DNA from 4 places in the Amorphus sp. MBR-141 genome. Region 1 is predicted to be linked to each of the others. Evidence: predicted binding sites of a transcription regulator. Region 1 holds the regulator's gene; each other region holds the start of a gene.
The links. Region 1 encodes LexA, which represses DNA repair genes until DNA is damaged. Its sites were predicted from a motif close to TGTTCNNNNTGTGTTCNG; they were not measured.
Positions count from the first base shown of each region.

Region 2: a site for LexA is predicted at 1,593-1,610, ahead of ACSSVZ_RS06155 (ATP-dependent helicase). Genes of this name have one in related genera too.
Region 3: a site for LexA is predicted at 1,867-1,884, ahead of ACSSVZ_RS05115 (ImuA family protein). Genes of this name have one in related genera too.
Region 4: a site for LexA is predicted at 1,921-1,938, ahead of ACSSVZ_RS10215 (helicase-related protein). Genes of this name have one in related genera too.

Region 1 is NZ_JBRJGW010000020.1:63,758-67,928, reverse strand. It holds gene ACSSVZ_RS22225 (ComEC/Rec2 family competence protein) at 1-1,678, shown strand, start outside; gene lexA (transcriptional repressor LexA) at 1,734-2,444, opposite strand; gene ACSSVZ_RS22215 (molybdopterin molybdotransferase MoeA) at 2,788-3,996, opposite strand; gene moaC (cyclic pyranopterin monophosphate synthase MoaC) at 3,993-4,171, opposite strand, start outside.
Region 2 is NZ_JBRJGW010000003.1:279,375-283,545, reverse strand. It holds gene ACSSVZ_RS06155 (ATP-dependent helicase) at 1-1,573, opposite strand, end outside; gene ACSSVZ_RS06150 (5'-methylthioadenosine/adenosylhomocysteine nucleosidase) at 1,797-2,549, shown strand; gene ACSSVZ_RS06145 (histone deacetylase family protein) at 2,665-3,567, opposite strand; gene ACSSVZ_RS06140 (hypothetical protein) at 3,917-4,171, shown strand, end outside.
Region 3 is NZ_JBRJGW010000003.1:36,998-41,168, reverse strand. It holds gene ACSSVZ_RS05120 (Y-family DNA polymerase) at 1-1,071, opposite strand, end outside; gene ACSSVZ_RS05115 (ImuA family protein) at 953-1,831, opposite strand; gene ACSSVZ_RS05110 (autotransporter outer membrane beta-barrel domain-containing protein) at 3,328-4,171, opposite strand, start outside.
Region 4 is NZ_JBRJGW010000006.1:129,043-133,213, reverse strand. It holds gene rpmB (50S ribosomal protein L28) at 1-96, opposite strand, end outside; gene ACSSVZ_RS10220 (DUF3108 domain-containing protein) at 387-1,238, shown strand; gene ACSSVZ_RS10215 (helicase-related protein) at 2,173-4,171, shown strand, end outside.

The sequences.
Region 1 (4,171 bases):
CCTGTTCTTCGAGGGCATTGGCGCCACCGGCTTCTCGTACGGGATGCCGAAGGCGGCCGATCTCGGACCGGCGCCGGCGGACATCCGCCTGCGCGCCATGGTCGCTCGGGTCCGCGACGGGATCGGCACACGGCTGCGCGCGGCACTTCCCGGCGAGAACGGGGAGATCGCCGCGACGCTTCTGGTGGGCGACCGCGGCGGGATTCCGGAAGAGACCCAGGATGCCATTCGGCTCTCCGGCCTTGGCCACATCCTGGCGATCTCCGGTCTGCACATGGCGCTGGTGGCCGGGACGATCTTCGGCACCGTGCGCTTCGTGCTCGCGGCCATCCCCGGCCTCGCGCTCAGGCGGCCGATCAAGAAGTGGGCGGCCGTCGCAGCCCTCATGGCGGGGCTGGTCTACCTGATCCTTTCGGGCGGTGCCGTCGCCACCATCCGCGCATTCGTGATGGCGGCCGTGGCCCTTCTGGCCGTCCTCGTCGACCGGCCGGCGCTGACCCTTCGCTCCGTTGCGGTCGCTGCACTTGTCGTCATGATCCTCGATCCGGCCGCCGTCCTCAGTCCTGGCTTCCAGATGTCATTCGCCGCGGTCATCGCGCTCGTCGCCGCCTACGAGTGGCAGGCGACGCGCGAGCGCTCCGGCGGCGGGGATCGCAACGCGGGCCATGGACGACGCGTCCTGCGCACCGCGGCGCTCTGGATGGGCGGCCTGGCACTCACGTCCTTTGTCGCAGGGCTGGTCACCGCTCCGATCGGGGCGCTGCATTTCCACCGGCTGGCGCCGCTTGGCCTTCTGGGCAACCTGTTGGCGATGCCGTTCGTCAGCCTGATCGTCATGCCGTTCGGGGTCGTCTCGGTGGCGCTGATGCCGCTCGGGCTCGACCCGCTGGTGCTCCCGATCATGGGCCTGGGCCTCGACGCGGTGGTGGGGATTGCGGAGTGGGTGGCTGGTCTCAGCGGCCAGACCGGCGGCGTGGGCCGCATGCCGGCCGCAGCCGTTCTCGCAATGACAGGCGGGCTGCTCTGGCTGGCGCTCTGGCAGGCCGGCTGGCGGCTCCTCGGCGTGGTCCCGATCGCTGCCGGCCTTGCGATAGCCCCGCTGGGCTCGAGCCCTGACCTGCTCATTTCCGACGACGGCCGCGCCGTTGCGGTGCGGGGAACCGACGGGCGCCTGAGGATCGCAACGGCGCAAGGCGGGGCGTTCGCCGCGGCCATGTGGCTTAGGGCGGATGGGGACACCAGAGATCCACTGGACCCGGCGGTGCGGGATGCGGTGCGCTGCGACGATCTCGGCTGCACGCTGACGCTCCCGGCACCGATCGGGCTCAGGCGTGGCAGGGAAGCCGGCGCAGCGGCAAACAGGCCTGCCACAAACGCCACCGACGGGATCGTCAGCGTTGCGGTGAGTGTCCGCAAAGCAAGGCCGCCACCGGTCGCGGCCTTCGCCGAGGATCCGGCCGCCTTCGTCGAGGATTGCGTCCGCGCGGAGATCCTGATTACCCGCCACGACGCCCCGCCGGGCTGCTCGGGCCCGCGTCTGATCGTCGACCGCAACCTCCTGCGTCAGGCGGGCGCGCTCGCGCTCACCTGGCAGGACGATCCGCCGTACTATCGGCTGCAGCATGCCCGGCCGCGGACCGCGCGTCCCTGGACTGCGACCCCGGTGGTTCGGCGCTGACGAGCCGTCATCTCCGCCAAGGCTGCCGTCGGCTACGCGCGGCCATCGGCGGATCTCAGTACTTCCGGAACAACGCCACCAGCTTGCCCTGGATGCGGATGCGGTCGGGACCGAAGATGCGGGTCTCGTAGGCCGGGTTGGCGGCTTCCAGGGCGATCGATGCCCCCTTGCGGCGCAGCCGCTTCAAAGTGGCTTCTTCGTCGTCGACGAGAGCGACCACGATGTCGCCGTTGTCGGCCGCGTCCGAGCGCTTGATCAGCACCGTGTCGCCGTCGAGGATGCCTGCCTCGATCATCGAATCGCCGTGGACCTCGAGGGCGAAATGCTCGCCACCGCCGATCAGGTCGGCCGGAACCGTGATCTGATGGCTTTCCTGCTGGATCGCCGCAATCGGGACACCAGCCGCGATCCGGCCCATGACCGGCACGCTGTAGCCGCCCGATCCGCCGTGGTCGGCCGGAGCCGGAGCAGGCGGCGCCTTGCCCCGGGACCCTTCTATTACCTCCGGCGAAAAGCCGCGGGAGCGGTTGGCGCCAAGCGAGGGGTTCGACGATTCCGGCAGGCGGATCACTTCCAGAGCCCGCGCCCGGTTCGGCAGGCGGCGGATGAAGCCGCGCTCTTCCAGCGCGGTGATCAGGCGGTGAATGCCGGACTTCGACCGGAGGTCGAGCGCATCCTTCATCTCGTCGAAAGAGGGTGGAACGCCGCTTTCCTTCAGCCGCTCGTGGATGAACATCAGAAGTTCATGTTGCTTGCGGGTCAGCATGAATTCGGCCCCACCCCTCGGGTCAGCGATGCATCGCGTGTGCGGTACAAATCAGGAACGAACGCTACACGTTCCATATGTGTTCCGCAACGGTTAATGTTCGGTTTGCGTCCTGCAGGCCCAGAGCGGGAACAGGTCGCGGCCGGATCGTGGCCGGGACGGGAGGCGCAATCTGTGCGATTCGAGCGGTGGGGGAAAGCGGAAAGGGAATGGTCGGCCGCCCGGCGCGGACAATCGTCCGATCATCGGGTGGGTGTGCCTTCCACAAAAGGCGGAACGGCTCGCTGTCGGCGGATCGCACCGCCGCAAGCCGTCCTGGTCGCTCCGGCCAGCGCGCGGAGCCTCAGAGCCGCAGGATGCGGCAGAGGCTGCCGGCTTCTGCCGCCGGTGCGTTGGGTGGACGGACGATCAGGGCGCCGGAAGCCGCGAGCGTCGACAGCATCGAGGAATCCTGAAGCGAAAAGGGATCGGCCTCCGGCAGGCCGTCGTCGCGCTCGGTGAGGCGGGCGCGCACGTAGTCTTCGCGGCCGTCGTTGGCGGGCATGCGGTGGGTCAGCCGCGCCGCCGCGTAGGCGGGGCCCGGTGCCGCGTCGCCCTGCAGGGCGCGCACCAGCGGGATCAGGAACAGCATGGCACAGACCAGGCTCGACACCGGATTGCCGGGCAGGCCGAGGACCCGGATGCCGCCGAGGTGGCCGAAGATCAGCGGCTTGCCGGGGCGCATGGCGATCCGCCAGAACCCGAGCTCCATGCCGACGTCGGAGAATGCCTTGCGCACCAGGTCGTGGTCGCCGACGGAGGCGCCGCCCAGCGTGACGAGAATGTCGACGCCGCGATCCCGGCCGTCGGCAAGCGCGGCAACGGTCGCCGCGTCGTTGTCGCGGACGATGCCGAGATCGATCGGCTCGCCGCCGGCTGCCGTGATCAGGGCGGCCAGCGCCGGCGTGTTGGAGGCGACGATCTGATCCGGGCCGGGTGCCTCTCCCGGCGCCACGAGTTCGTCGCCGGTGGCGATCAGGCCGACCTTCGGCGCCCGGCCGACCGGCAGTGTGGCATGGTTCATGGCGGCAGCCAGTGCGACGTGGCGCACGTCTAGGCGGGTCCCGCCGGCAAGCAGCGCGGCGCCGGTCTCGAAATCAAGCCCTGCGCGGCGGATGTGGCGACCGGGCTGGGCCGGCACTGTCACCCGGACCGTCTGCGGGTCCACCGTCTCGGTGTTTTCCTGGATGAGGACGGTGTCGGCGCCGTCCGGCACCGGCGCCCCGGTGAAGATGCGCACGGTCTCGCCGAGCGCCAGGGTGCCGGCATAACGGCGGCCGGCAACCGACGCGCCCACCAGATGCAAGGTTGCGCCCGCCTCGGCCGCGTCGACGGCGCGCACGGCATAGCCGTCCATGGCGGAAGCGGCGAACGGCGGCTGCTGCCGGGTGGCGGAAATATCTTCGGCAAGCACCCGGCCGACGGCGTCGGCGAGCGGGACGTGGACGACGCCGAGCCGGACGCTGCCGGCAAGCACGCGCGCCCGCGCCTCCTGGACGGGGAGGAGGCTCACGTGGCCGGCCCCGCGCGGTAGTCGCCCGAGCGGCCGCCGGATTTCGCCAGCAGGCGGATGTCGCCGATCACCATCTCGCGCTCCACCGCCTTCGCCATGTCGTAGATCGTCAGGCAGGCGACGCTCGCCGCGGTGAGGGCTTCCATCTCCACGCCGGTCTTGCCGTCGACGCCCA
Region 2 (4,171 bases), on a different contig from region 1:
GCACGATCTCGGCGAGCTCGGTGTGGGACATCCGGTCGAGCTCGGAGCGCCAGCGCGCGAACGAGGCGAGCAGGTCGCGCAGCGCGGTGCGGGTCTTCGGCTTCAGCTCCTCGGTCTGGACGATCTCGGTGGCCGCCTGCACCAGCGGGATGCGCCGGTCGCGGGCCATGTCGTGCAGCGTCTTGACGGCCACCTCGCCGATGGCGCGCTTCGGCGTGTTGACGATGCGCTCGAAGGCGAGGTCGTCGGCGGGCTGCACGATGACGCGGAAATAGGCGAGCGCATCGCGGATCTCGCGGCGCTCGTAGAAGCGCGGGCCGCCGATCACCCGGTAGGAGAGGCCCAGCGTGACGAAGCGGTCTTCGAACTCGCGCATCTGGAACGAGGCGCGCACCAGGATGGCCATCTCGTTGAGGGAGTTGCCCTTGCGCTGCAGCGACTCGATCTCCTCGCCGATGGCGCGGGCCTCCTCCTCGGAGTCCCAGGCGGAGGCGACGGTGAGCTTTTCCGCCTCGTCGTCGGTGTCGTCGGTGAACAGCGTCTTGCCGAGGCGGCCCTCGTTGTGGCCGATCAGGTGGGAGGCGGCGGCGAGGATCGGGCCGGTGGAGCGGTAGTTGCGCTCGAGCCGGATCACCGCTGCGCCGGGGAAGTCGTGCTCGAAGCGCAGGATGTTGTCGACCTCGGCGCCGCGCCAGCCGTAGATCGACTGGTCGTCGTCGCCGACGACGCAGAGATTGCGGTTGCCCTGGGCGAGCAGCCGCAGCCACAGATACTGGGCGACGTTGGTGTCCTGGTACTCGTCGACCAGCATGTAGCGGAAGCGCTGCTGGTAGGAGGCGAGCACGTCCGGGTGGGCGCGGAACAGGCGGATCGGCTCCAGGAGCAGGTCGCCGAAGTCGGTGGCGTTGAGGATCCTGAGGCGCTCCTGGTAGGCCCGGTAGAGGTCGCCGCCGCGGCCGTTGGCGAAGGCGCGGGCCTCGCCCAGCGGCACGTCGGCGGGCGCCAGGCCGCGGTTCTTCCAGCTGTCGATGAGGTTGTGGAGCTGGCGGGCCGGCCAGCGCTTTTCGTCCAGCCCCTCGGCCTGGATGATCTGCTTGGCGAGCCGGATCTGGTCGTCGGCGTCGAGGATGGTGAAGTCGGGCCGGAGGCCGGCGAGCTCGGCGTGGCGGCGCAGGATGCGGGTGCCGATGGCGTGGAAGGTGCCGAGCCAGGCCATGCCCTCGGCCGACGGGCCGACCAGGCTGGCGACGCGCTCCTTCATCTCGCGCGAGGCCTTGTTGGTGAAGGTCACCGCCAGGATCTCGCCGGGCCGGGCGCGGCCGGTGGCGAGGATGTGGCCGATGCGGGTGGTCAGCACCCGCGTCTTGCCGGTGCCGGCGCCGGCGAGCACCAGCACGGGCCCGTCGACGGTCTCCACGGCGCGCCGCTGCTCGGGGTTCAGCTTGTCCAGATAGGCAACCGCCGGCCGGGCACCGCCGAGCGCGCGTTCGGCGATGCCGCCGCGGCGCGGAGCAGGTGCCTCCTCGAAGCCCTGGACGCTGGGCAGGGCGGAGCCGTCAGTGGAACGAATCATTCGGTGATCCTGAGCCGATTGGAACAATCGAGCAACAGCGGCGGAGATGCGCGCTTGCGTGCTATCTCCCAGATTGGGCGTGGGGAGGGCAACCCCAAGGGTTAATCGTACGCGTCCGCGGCGTAGCCGGGCGCCGCCGCCGGGCACGCCGCGGCTTGCGATCGGCCCCCGTCTCTGGCTTTTCTGGCGCGTCAGTCCGCCAGCCAGACCGGAGCCGCCGCCCGTGACCATCGCCATCCAGTGCGCCATCCCGCAGGAGCTGGCGGCGCTGCGCGCCGCGCTCGACCACCGCGAAACGGTGGAAATCGCCCATCTCCGGTTCGACCACGGCCACCTGTTCGGCCGCGACGTGGTGCTGGTCGGCACCGGCATCGGCAAGGTCAACGCCGCGATGGTGGCGACGCTCCTGATCGACCGCTTCGGGGCGCGGCAGATCGTGTTTTCCGGCGTCGCCGGCGGCCTCGACCCGGCGCTCGCCATCGGCGACGTGGTGATCGCCGAGCGGCTGGTGCAGCACGATTTCGGCTGGTTCGAGGGCGACCGCATGTGCCCCTACCAGGCCGGCCACCTGCCGTTCTTCCAGCCGACCGAGGCGTTCGGCTACGACCTCCGGCCGGACACCCGGGCCCGCATCGAGGCGGCGCTCGCCGGGCTGGAGCTGGCGCCGATGGATGCGCAGGCCGGCGGCGACGGGCGGCCGCCGAAGATCGTCTTCGGCACGGTGCTCACCGGCGACCAGTACGTGAACTGCGAGGCGACCCGGGCGCGGCTGTTCGACGCCCACGGCGGCCACGCGGTGGAGATGGAAGGGGCGGCGCTCGCCCAGGTGGCGGAGATGCACGGCGTGGAATGCGTCGTCATCCGGGCGCTGTCCGACCTCGCCGGCCACCAGTCGCGCTTCGACTTCACCGCCTTCGTCGAGGCCGTGTCGGCGTCGTCGGCGAAGATTCTGGCGCGGGTGCTGCCGGTGCTGTGAGCATTTCCCGTTCAGATCGAAGCGATCTGAACGAAAAGGAATTGCTCAAGGTATTGAATCTGGAGCCATTTCTTGTCGATCAGGTGAGTCCACCTGATCGGAAAAGGGTCACGCCTCACACGAACTCCCACGCCACCCGGTGGAGCGTGGCGTGGCGGCGGGCGAGGCTGTCGATGTCGCGCTGGTAGCCACCGCCGAGCACGCCGGCGAGCGGAATGCCGGCCTCGCGCACCGCGTCGATGACGAAGCGGTCGCGCTCGACGAGTCCCTCGTCGGAGAGCGAAAGCCGGCCGAGCCGGTCGTCCCGGTGCGGGTCGACGCCGGCGTTGTAGAAGACGATGTCGGGGCGGAAATTGGCGATCGCGGGGCCCACCACCGCGCGCACCGCCTCCAGGTAGTCGGCGTCGCCGCAGTCGTCGAACAGCGGCACGTCGAGGGACGACGGCACCTTGCGGACGGGGTAGTTCTTCTCGGCGTGCAGCGACAGGGTGAACACCGACGGATCGCCGGCGAAGATCGCCGCCGTGCCGTCGCCCTGGTGCACGTCGCAGTCGACGATGAGGGCGCGCTCGATGGCGCCGTCGGCCATCAGCACCCGGATCGCGACCGCCACGTCGTTGAACACGCAGAAGCCGGCCCCTTGCGCGAAGCGGGCGTGGTGGCTGCCGCCGGCGGTGTTGCAGGCGATGCCGTGTTCCATGGCCAGGCGGGCGGTCATGAGCGTGCCGGCGCTGGCGCAGCGGGCGCGCAGCGCCACCGGCGGCGTCATGGCGAAGCCGATCTCGCGGGCAATCGCGGGGGGGACGGCGGAGGCGAACACCTGGTCGACGTAGGCGCGGTCGTGGGCGAGCGCGATCCACGAGGCCGGCGCCTCGGCGGGTACGTGGAAGGTGCCGGGACCGGCGAGGCCCTCTTCCATCAGCACCTCCGCTAGCCGCTGGAACTTGCCCATCGGAAAGCGGTGGTCGGCCGGGAATTCGGCGTTGTAGCGGGGGTTGTGAACGATCGGGAGGCGCATCCCCGCATTATGGCGCGGCCGGCCCGGCGGGCAATGGAAGGCGACGCCGCAACCGCCCGTCCGCCTTCACGGAGAAGAGCAGCCGGCTGTGTCCTCCGCTTCCCGTCAGGCACCCCTTTTCCGGCTACGTGCCGCCGCCGTTCCGTCGATCATCCATTGAAATATAATTCACGGAAATCAGCATATTTCAGCAGTTTTTCTGCTTCGAATCCTCGAGCGCAATCCAGTTTTGAGGAAAAATATCAATGGATCAGAATTAAACGTGGTATTTCTATCTCCTGCCGACAATTCTAAAAAGAAAATGTGGGACGAGCTGATCTTTCAGCGTCAAGAAATAGGATCAATCCTCATGAAGTTCACGAGATTACCTCGCTTCGCGGTGCGCACCGCAGCCGTTGCCGCGCTGGCTTTCGGCCTGCTCGGGACCGGAGCCGCCTCGGCGTTGACCGCCGTGGAAAATCCCCCCGTCGGCAACGAAAAGGCGACGGAGGACAACGCCCTCGAACTGACCATCATCCTGAGGCACGACCAGTCCAGGCCGCTGAAGCAGTTGCAGGATCAGCTTACCGAGCAGGGCCACTACAAGGCCTTTCCGCCGCCCGGC
Region 3 (4,171 bases), on a different contig from region 1:
CTCGAACGCCATCAGACGGATCAGGTCGATGCCGCTGTCGATCCGCCGGGCGGCGGCGAGCGCGTCGAGCTTTGGCGCGAAGACGGCCGCGATGCGGGCGGGATCGCGCACCGGACCGGTGGTGGCGATCTCGGTGCCGGAGACGGCGCCGTCGGCGTGGAAGAGGGCGAGCACCAGCCGCCGGGCGCCCTCGCCGCGCGCCTCCAGCCGGCCCTCCAGCACGGCGGCGAGGCGGGCGAGATAGGCGGCGACCACGTCCCACTGGAACACCGGCTCGGCGAGCCGGCGTTCCACCAGCAGGAGCGGCATCGCCCGCAGCGGCGTGATCGGTTCGTCCTCGGCGCCGGTCGCCTGGTCGAGCCGGCGCAGGAGATGCGGCCCGAAGCGGGCGGCGATCGGCGCGCGCGGCTGGGCGGCGAGCTGGGCGACGGTCCGGAGGCCGAGGCTGGCGAGCGCCCGCGCCGTCTCCGGGGCAAGCCGCAGCGCCGCCACGGGCAGCGGGGCCAGCGCATCGGTCATCCGGCCGTGGGCGAGGATCGGTTCGCTTCCGTAGCGCGCCATGGCCCAGGCGGCGCCGGCGGTTCCGGCGATGGCGGCCCGGGCCTCCAGACCGGCCCGGCCGAGGCGGGCAAGCAGATCGTCGCGCAGGCCGGCCTCGCCGCCGAACAGATGGGCGCAGCCGGTGACGTCGAGAAACAGCCCGTCGGGCGGATCCAGCCCGACCAGTGGCGTGTAGCGGTCGCAGGCGGTGGCGAGGCCGGCCAGCAGGGCGGCGTCGGCCTCCGGGTCGTGCGGATCGACGGCGAGTTCCGGCACCAGCGCGCGCGCCTCCGCCAGGCCGAGCCCGGGCTCCAGGCCGCAGGCCTCGGCGCGCCCGTCGACAGCGGCGAGGATCTGCGCCGCGCCGACCTTGGCGACGGTGGCGCGCGGCGGGGCGGCGGCGGCCTGCGGCTCAGGAGACGCGGCGAAGGGCGACGATCTCCGCCGGTCCCGGGCGCGCCGGTCGGTCGGGAGCCTCGGCAGCCAGAGGCTGAGAATCCGTCGGCGATCGGGGCCGGAAGCGGTGGTCATGCGGGCAGTACTCCACGTCGACGGCGCCGGTCGGGCCGCCGCGGTTGCGGGTGAGGTGGACGGCGAAGCCGGGCCGGCCGAGCACGGCGAGGCCATGCGGATCGGGGCCGGACGGGCGCGGCGCCACCGCAAAGCGCAGGCGCGCCGCCGAGGCGATGGCGGGACCGGCGGGGCGCAGCAGCAGCACCGGCGTGCCGCCCCGTTCCGCGCGGAGGGCCAGCCGCCGGGTGGCGGTGAGGTCGAGGGCACGCGGCGCGCCGCCGATCTCGCCGACGATCGCCGCCAGCCCGCCCACCGACAGCGCCTCCTCGATCGCCCACAGGGCCTCGGCGGCGCTTCGCGGAGTGACCAGCAGCAGCCGGGACGGATCGATGCCGAAGGCGGCGAGTCCTGGGCCGTAGAGGCTGCCGGTCTCGCCCGCGGTGACGGCGTCGGCGACCCAGACCACCGGGCCCGCCGCAGCCCCCATTCGGGCGACGAGGGCGGCGGCGAAGCCGGTGAGCGCCCCGGCGTCACGGTGGCCCGCGCAGGTGACGTCGTGCACGGTACCCTCGGGCCACGCCCCCAGCGGATAGAGCCGCTCCAGCAGCGCCACGCCGAAGCGGCGGAGGGGATCCGCGGCGCCGGATCCGGCCCGGCCCGGCCCGCCGGCGGCGTCCCCGGGCGGCGCGGGGGACGGCGGACCGGCAAGCGGCGCCGGCGCGCGCCCTTCCAGGGCGGCGATCCGGGCGCGCAGGTCGGAAAGCGGGACGGCGGCCATGAGACGCGGGCTCCACGGCGGATTGGGGTGATCTATGTTCCTGATATGTTCTCATAGATTCCGGAGCGGGCCCGGGGAGTCAAGCGGGCTTTTCCGGCCGCTTGCGCGCCGCGGCCGGAAAACCCAGCCGGAGCAAAGGGTTCCCTTTCGGCGGCAAAATCGGTTCGCGGCGCACCATCCTGCCTGCGCGCCGCAGCAACGAATTTGCTAGGCGGTGGCCTTCAGCGGCGGTATAGTTAAGGTTCGGTAATCGTGCCACAGGGAGGTGCGTCATGGCCTATGCCCGACGTATGAACGTGGTCTTCTTCGGAGCGGCTTTCGTCTTCATCGCCGCAATCGTCATGGGGATCGTTTGATCCCTGCGTCATGGGATCGTGCTGATCTCGACATGACGGGGATCGTCTGATCCCGGCAAGTGTTTCCACCGCGGCGACCGATGGCCGCGGTGCCGATGACCGTAGTACCTAGATCGTAGCACCTGCGACCGTGCGATAGTGTGACACTGAGGGGTTTCTGACCGCGGTGTCTTCGGGCCGTCGTGCTTTGTGACTGCAGTGCTTTGTGACTGCAGTGCTTTGTGACCGCAGTGCCTTGGGCCCGCAGTGCCGGGTCCGTAATGGCATCGTGACCGCGCGGTCATGACCGCGGCCGATGGCCGGGTGCCCGGGCCTTGCGAGACCGGCGCTCCCAGAACAGCGTTTTCAGCACTGCCCGCGTCCCGCAAGGGGGCGCCTTGCGTCGCCCGCCTGAGCCGAGGCTCATCCGGGCGACGGCTTCCGGCTGGCCATGTCGTCAGGCTGCCGGCAGCGGCGGCTTCGGCAGATCGAGCTTTCAGGCCACCGTGCGGTCCGCAGGGAGTGCGCAGGGTCCGGAGTGCGCGCGTTCTGGAGTGTGCGCGTTCCGGTTTGGGCGGCGGCGGCTGGCATGCAGCCGTCCCGATTCCGCACGTGCGGACCGAAAGCCGGTCGGAGCGGTCCGCGAAGGTTCCATCCGGCCCCGGCAGACCCAGCCGCGCACAGGCTCAGCCGCGCATTTGCGCGTTCGCGGGATGCCTGGAGACGGCTCGTCTGTCCCTCTCTGTCTCTCACTCCCTGTCTCGGCCCTTTGTGGCGCCGCCGAGAAGCCGGTCGATCGGTGCCCCGACCTTCTCGCCGCCATGCAGGGAGAGGTGGCGCGCACGAACGGGCGTATCGCCGCTCTGCAGGCAAGCCGACGTATCCTGGCCAGCTGGAGCCTTGTCGATCCGGTCGAACCATCTGATCGACAAGAAATGGCTGCAGATTCAACCCCTTGCCCACGTCCTCTTCGTTCGGATCGCTTCGATCTGAACGGGACATGCTCTGGCAAAAGGCGGTTTGGGAAACGGCTCCGGTCCGGCGTCTCCCGAACCCTGACCGCCCCCGAACCTCCGTTCCGAGCGCTCCGATCCGAACGGGACATTCTCGACCGTGCGGTGCGGGCAAGCCGGTTCGCGCACCACCCGATCCGCTCCCGCCCTAAAGCTCAAACGTCAGCCGCAGCGACCCGATCTGGTTGAGGTAGCCGGAGGGGCTCGCCTGGACGTCATAGTTCACCCCGAGGGTGAAGGACGCCGTCGCCTGCGACGCGAGCCCGATGCCGCCGGTGAACAGCCAGCGCGAGACGTCCGGTCCGCTGGTGACGAAGGGATCGCCGCCGCCGGCAAAGCGCGCCGTCACCTCGCTTGCCGTGTCCAGCGTGTTGTATCCGGCCGTGCCGCGCGCCGTCAGGTCGAGGTTTCCGGTCAGGCGATGGCGCAGCGCCAGCTCGGCGCTGACGAACAGTTCCTGGTAGCTGTGGGAATCGACTCCGAGGTCGAGGGGCCCGGCGCCGTGCTCGTCGTAGTCGCCCGAACTCACGGCCAGGTAATCCAGCCGGACGCCCGGCGTGAGGGTCAGCGCCTCGTTCACCGGAATGGTCTTGTGCAGCCCCGCGCTGGCGTCGAGGACGACGCTCTGGTAGCTGGCCTCGGCCACGCTGCCCATGAAGGAGATCCAGCGCGTGGTGGAGGTGTCGACGAGCCCGCCGCTGACGGAGAAGCTGAGATCGAGGCCCGGCGCCAGCTCCTGCGCGCCGTAGAGGCCCAGCACGTAGGACTGGAGATCGGCAGACCCGTTGGCGACGCTCGCCGTGTCCGCATCGATGCTGGAGTCGATCGAGGTGGCGGTGATGGCGAACAGCCCGCCCAGCCGGGTTCCGGAGCCGAGCGCCCCGTCGGCGCCCATGGCGAACCCGCCGCCGCTCATCGTGTAGCCGGGCACGCCGTCGACGGCGGTCTGCTGGCCGGCACCGCCCAGCGGCTGCATCCAGACGTTCCGTCCG
Region 4 (4,171 bases), on a different contig from region 1:
GTTGGGCAGGAAGCGGCGCCGCGTCTTGTTGTTGGCGTGGCTCACGTTATTACCGGTCAGCACGGCCTTGCCGGTTAGTTCACAGCGACGGGCCATTGCGAAAATCCTTGTTCGGCGGGCTGGCGAGAATACCTCAGCCCTCACATCGTCTCACAGGGTGATGGGAGCGTGTTTCTATAGGAATGCCGCCGATCCACGTCAAGCGCATCCATACAGGGAATCGCTTTTCCATGTTCGCGCGCGTGCACTCGACGGGGCTTCGCAGCCCTATCGTTAACCCCGTGGTCACCATGACGGGATCAATGTGAGCCCGATCGCCCCCCGACGGGCGAGCTCTGGTCACCGGGCGTACGGCACGGCTTCGGCGCCGCCGAAATGAGGACAGCATGGTGCAATCACGTCAGTCGAGAGGGTTTCCGGGCCGCTTGACGGGCCTCGGTCTCGTCGCCGCCGCCTGCATTCTGGGTGGCGCGGCGCACGCCGGCGAGCGCACGACCGCCGGTGTGCGCTACGACGTCAGCTTCAAGGGCGTCACCATCGCCAAGGGCAGCCTGTCGCTGGTCCTCGACGGGTCCGCCTATTCGGCCAAAGCGAACATGGAGCCGACGGGGTTCGCGACGCTGCTCACTGCGTCCAAGGTCGACGCGGAGTCGGAGGGCCGCTTCGACGCCACCGGTCTGGCGCCGGCGCGCTACAAGCTCAATTCCATCGATCCGGGCATGACCACCAAGGTCCGCATGAAGATGGCGGACGGCGCAGTGTCGCGCCTGGATGCCGAGCCGCCGCTCGATCCGGCGCCGGACCGGGTTCCGGTCACCGCGGCACACCGGCAGGGCGTGCTGGATCCGATCAGCGCGGCGATGATGCCGATCGCCATCTCCGACGGCGGCCTTGATGCGGACGCCGCCTGCGACCGCGTCGTGCCGGTCTTCGACGGCTGGACCCGCTACAATGTGGCGTTTTCCGCGAAGGGCGAGGAACGGCTGCGCACCCCGAGCTTCGATGGACCCGCGTTCGTCTGCGGGGCGCGCTGGAAACCCATCTCCGGTCATCGGGCCGGTTCCGACAGCGTCACCTACCTCGTCGAAAACCGCGGGCTTGAGGCCGCCTTCATCGCCGTCGGCTCCAAGATGCTGGTGCCGGTGCGCGTCGAGATCGAAACGCCCAACGGGGTGCTGCTGGTCCGGGCGACCGACGTGAAGCTGCAGGGCGTCCGGCTCGCCGATGCCTCACGCTAGAGCCCTTTCCGATCGGGTGGACTCACCTGATCGGAAAGAAATGGCTCCACGTTCAATGCCTTGAGCAATTCCTCTTCGGTCAGATCGCTTCGATCTGACCAGGGAACTGCTCAAGGCGGCTCCCGCTTTCCCTTCCATCGGAGTTTCCCCGTGCCGACCCGCTGCTCTCCGCGGTGGGGCGGCTGTACGACGGGCCCGGTCAGCGGCACATGTCCCTTCCCCGGTTGCGTCACGAGCTGCCCCCCAAAGCGCGGCCGCTTCTGCCGGCATTCCGTCCGTCCCAACGTGCGTGGGGGGACGGAAATCTTCGGCAACACTATTAATAGACTCTAAATATAATCCGTAAAACTCAAGTAATACCTACTATATCCGGCGTCTCTTCAAGAACAAACCAAGAATTAAAGCCGCGTGCCGATTCGATCTTGATTCGTACGTCTTGTGTTCTGCGGGAAGCGTCCGGAGCAGGCCGTCGGCTGGAAACGGCGATCGGAGGCGCTTTTCGGCTTCCGGGCGCTTGACTCGATGGACGATCGGAGTCCTCCGCCGCGACTCGCAATGATTGTCCCCGGCGGGGTCGGAACACGCCCTCCAAACAACATCTCGTGGCCATTTTTCGATTCAGAACAAGGGCTTGCGCAGAACGAACCATGAATCGGGAAAAGTCGCCGATTCGGGCTCGATTCGTTCCAGACTCGTTCCGGTTGCGGCGGGTGCCGCCAAAAAGTGCGGGCATCCCGGCGCCGCGGTGTGCTAGAGAAGGGGAGAGGGCAGACGGCGCGGCGCGCCGGATCATCTGCACCAGTTCACGAAACGCCTGCGTGTTTCCTTGCCGCCAAGCGCGGAGCCCGAGGGGGCACGTGGAACGAGCGGTGGTGCAACGCCGTTCGATGGGAAGAGCGCCGACATCCTTCGGCCAGCCGAGCCCTAACCCTTCATGACGCTTCAGACGCCCATGCCCCTTCCCCGCCAGGTCCGTGCGCGCACGGTCACCGCGGTGCTCGGCCCGACCAACACCGGCAAGACCCACCTGGCGATCGAGCGGATGCTGGGCCACAAGTCGGGCCTGATCGGCCTGCCGCTGCGGCTTCTCGCCCGCGAGGTCTATGCCCGCGTGGCGGCGCGGGTCGGCGCGGACCAGGTGGCGCTGATCACCGGCGAGGAGAAGATCCTTCCCGACAATCCGCGCTACTACGTCTCCACCGTCGAGGCGATGCCGCAGACCACCGACGTCGACTTCGTGGCGATCGACGAGGTGCAGCTGGCCAGCGACCTGGAGCGCGGCCGGGTGTTCACCGACCGGCTGCTGCGCCTGCGGGGCCAGTCTGAAACGCTGCTGCTGGGGGCGGCGACGGCCCGGCCGCTGCTGGAGCGCCTGCTGCCCGGCGTCAACGTCGTCACCCGGCCGCGCATGTCGGTGCTGAGCTACGCCGGCTCGAAGAAGATCACCCGCCTGCCCACCCGCTCCGCCGTGGTGGCGTTCTCCGCCGACGAGGTCTACCAGATCGCCGAGCTGATCCGCCGCCAGCGCGGCGGCGCGGCAGTGGTGCTCGGCGCGCTGAGCCCGCGCACCCGCAACGCCCAGGTGGAGCTGTTCCAGTCCGGCGACGTCGACTTCCTGATCGCCACCGACGCCATCGGCATGGGCCTCAACCTGGATGTGGACCACGTCGCATTTGCCTCCGACCGCAAGTTCGACGGCTACCAGTACCGGCGCCTCAATGCCGGCGAGCTGGGCCAGATCGCCGGGCGCGCCGGCCGCCACATGCGCGACGGCACCTTCGGTGTCACCGGTCGGGTGGACCCGTTCGACGACGAGCTGGTGCAGCAGCTGGAAGCCCACACCTTCGCGCCGATCAAGGTGTTCCAGTGGCGCAACTCCGACCTCGAATTCGCGTCGATCGCGGCGCTCAGACGGTCGCTCGACGTGGCCCCGCGGGAAGACGGGCTGACCCGCGCGCCGCCGGCCGAGGACATCGCCTGCCTGGAATTCGCTGCCCGCGACCCGGAAATCAGCGCGATGGCGCATGGACCGGCGGCGGTCGAGCGTTTATGGGACGTGTGCCAGCTTCCGGACTATCGCCGGATCGCACCGGCCAATCATGCGGAACTCGTTCTCGACGTGTATCGCCATCTGGCGACGAAGGGGCGGATTCCCGACGACTGGTTCGCAGGCCAACTGACGTTTGCCGACCGAACGGATGGCGATATCGACACGTTGTCGAATCGCATCGCCCACATCCGGACATGGACTTATGTTGCCAACCGGGCGGATTGGCTCGACGATCCCGCCCATTGGAGAGAAACCACCCGCGCCATCGAGGACAGGCTGTCGGACGCGCTCCACGAGCGTCTGACCCATCGTTTCGTCGACCGTCGAACGAGCGTCCTGATGCGCCGGCTGAGAGACAACGACATGCTGGACTCCGAGATCACGACCTCGGGCGACGTGGTGGTGGAAGGCCATCATGTCGGCAATCTTCACGGCTTCCGCTTCATTCCGGTCTCGACTGGCGAGACGCCGGATCTGAAGGCGGTGCGCGCCGCCGCCCAGAAAGCGCTCGCGAGCGAGTTCGAGCGGCGCGCCGACCGGCTGGCCGAGGCGCCCGATGCGGCGTTCGTGCTGGCATCGGACGGGGCGATCCGATGGCACGGCGAGGCGGTTGCCAAGCTGATGCCGGGCGAGGAAACGCTGCGACCGTCGATGATCGTGCTGTCCGACGAGCAGCTGAGCGGCCCGGCGCTCGAGAAGGTGCAGGCGCGGCTGCAGCTGTGGCTTAAGACCCAGGTCGAGACGCTGCTGAAGCCGCTCTTCGAACTGCGCGGCGCGCAGGATCTCGATGGCATCTCGCGCGGCCTCGCCTTCCAGATCGCCGAGGCGCTGGGGGTCCTCGACCGCCACCAGGTGGCGGACGAGGTCAAGGGGCTCGACCAGC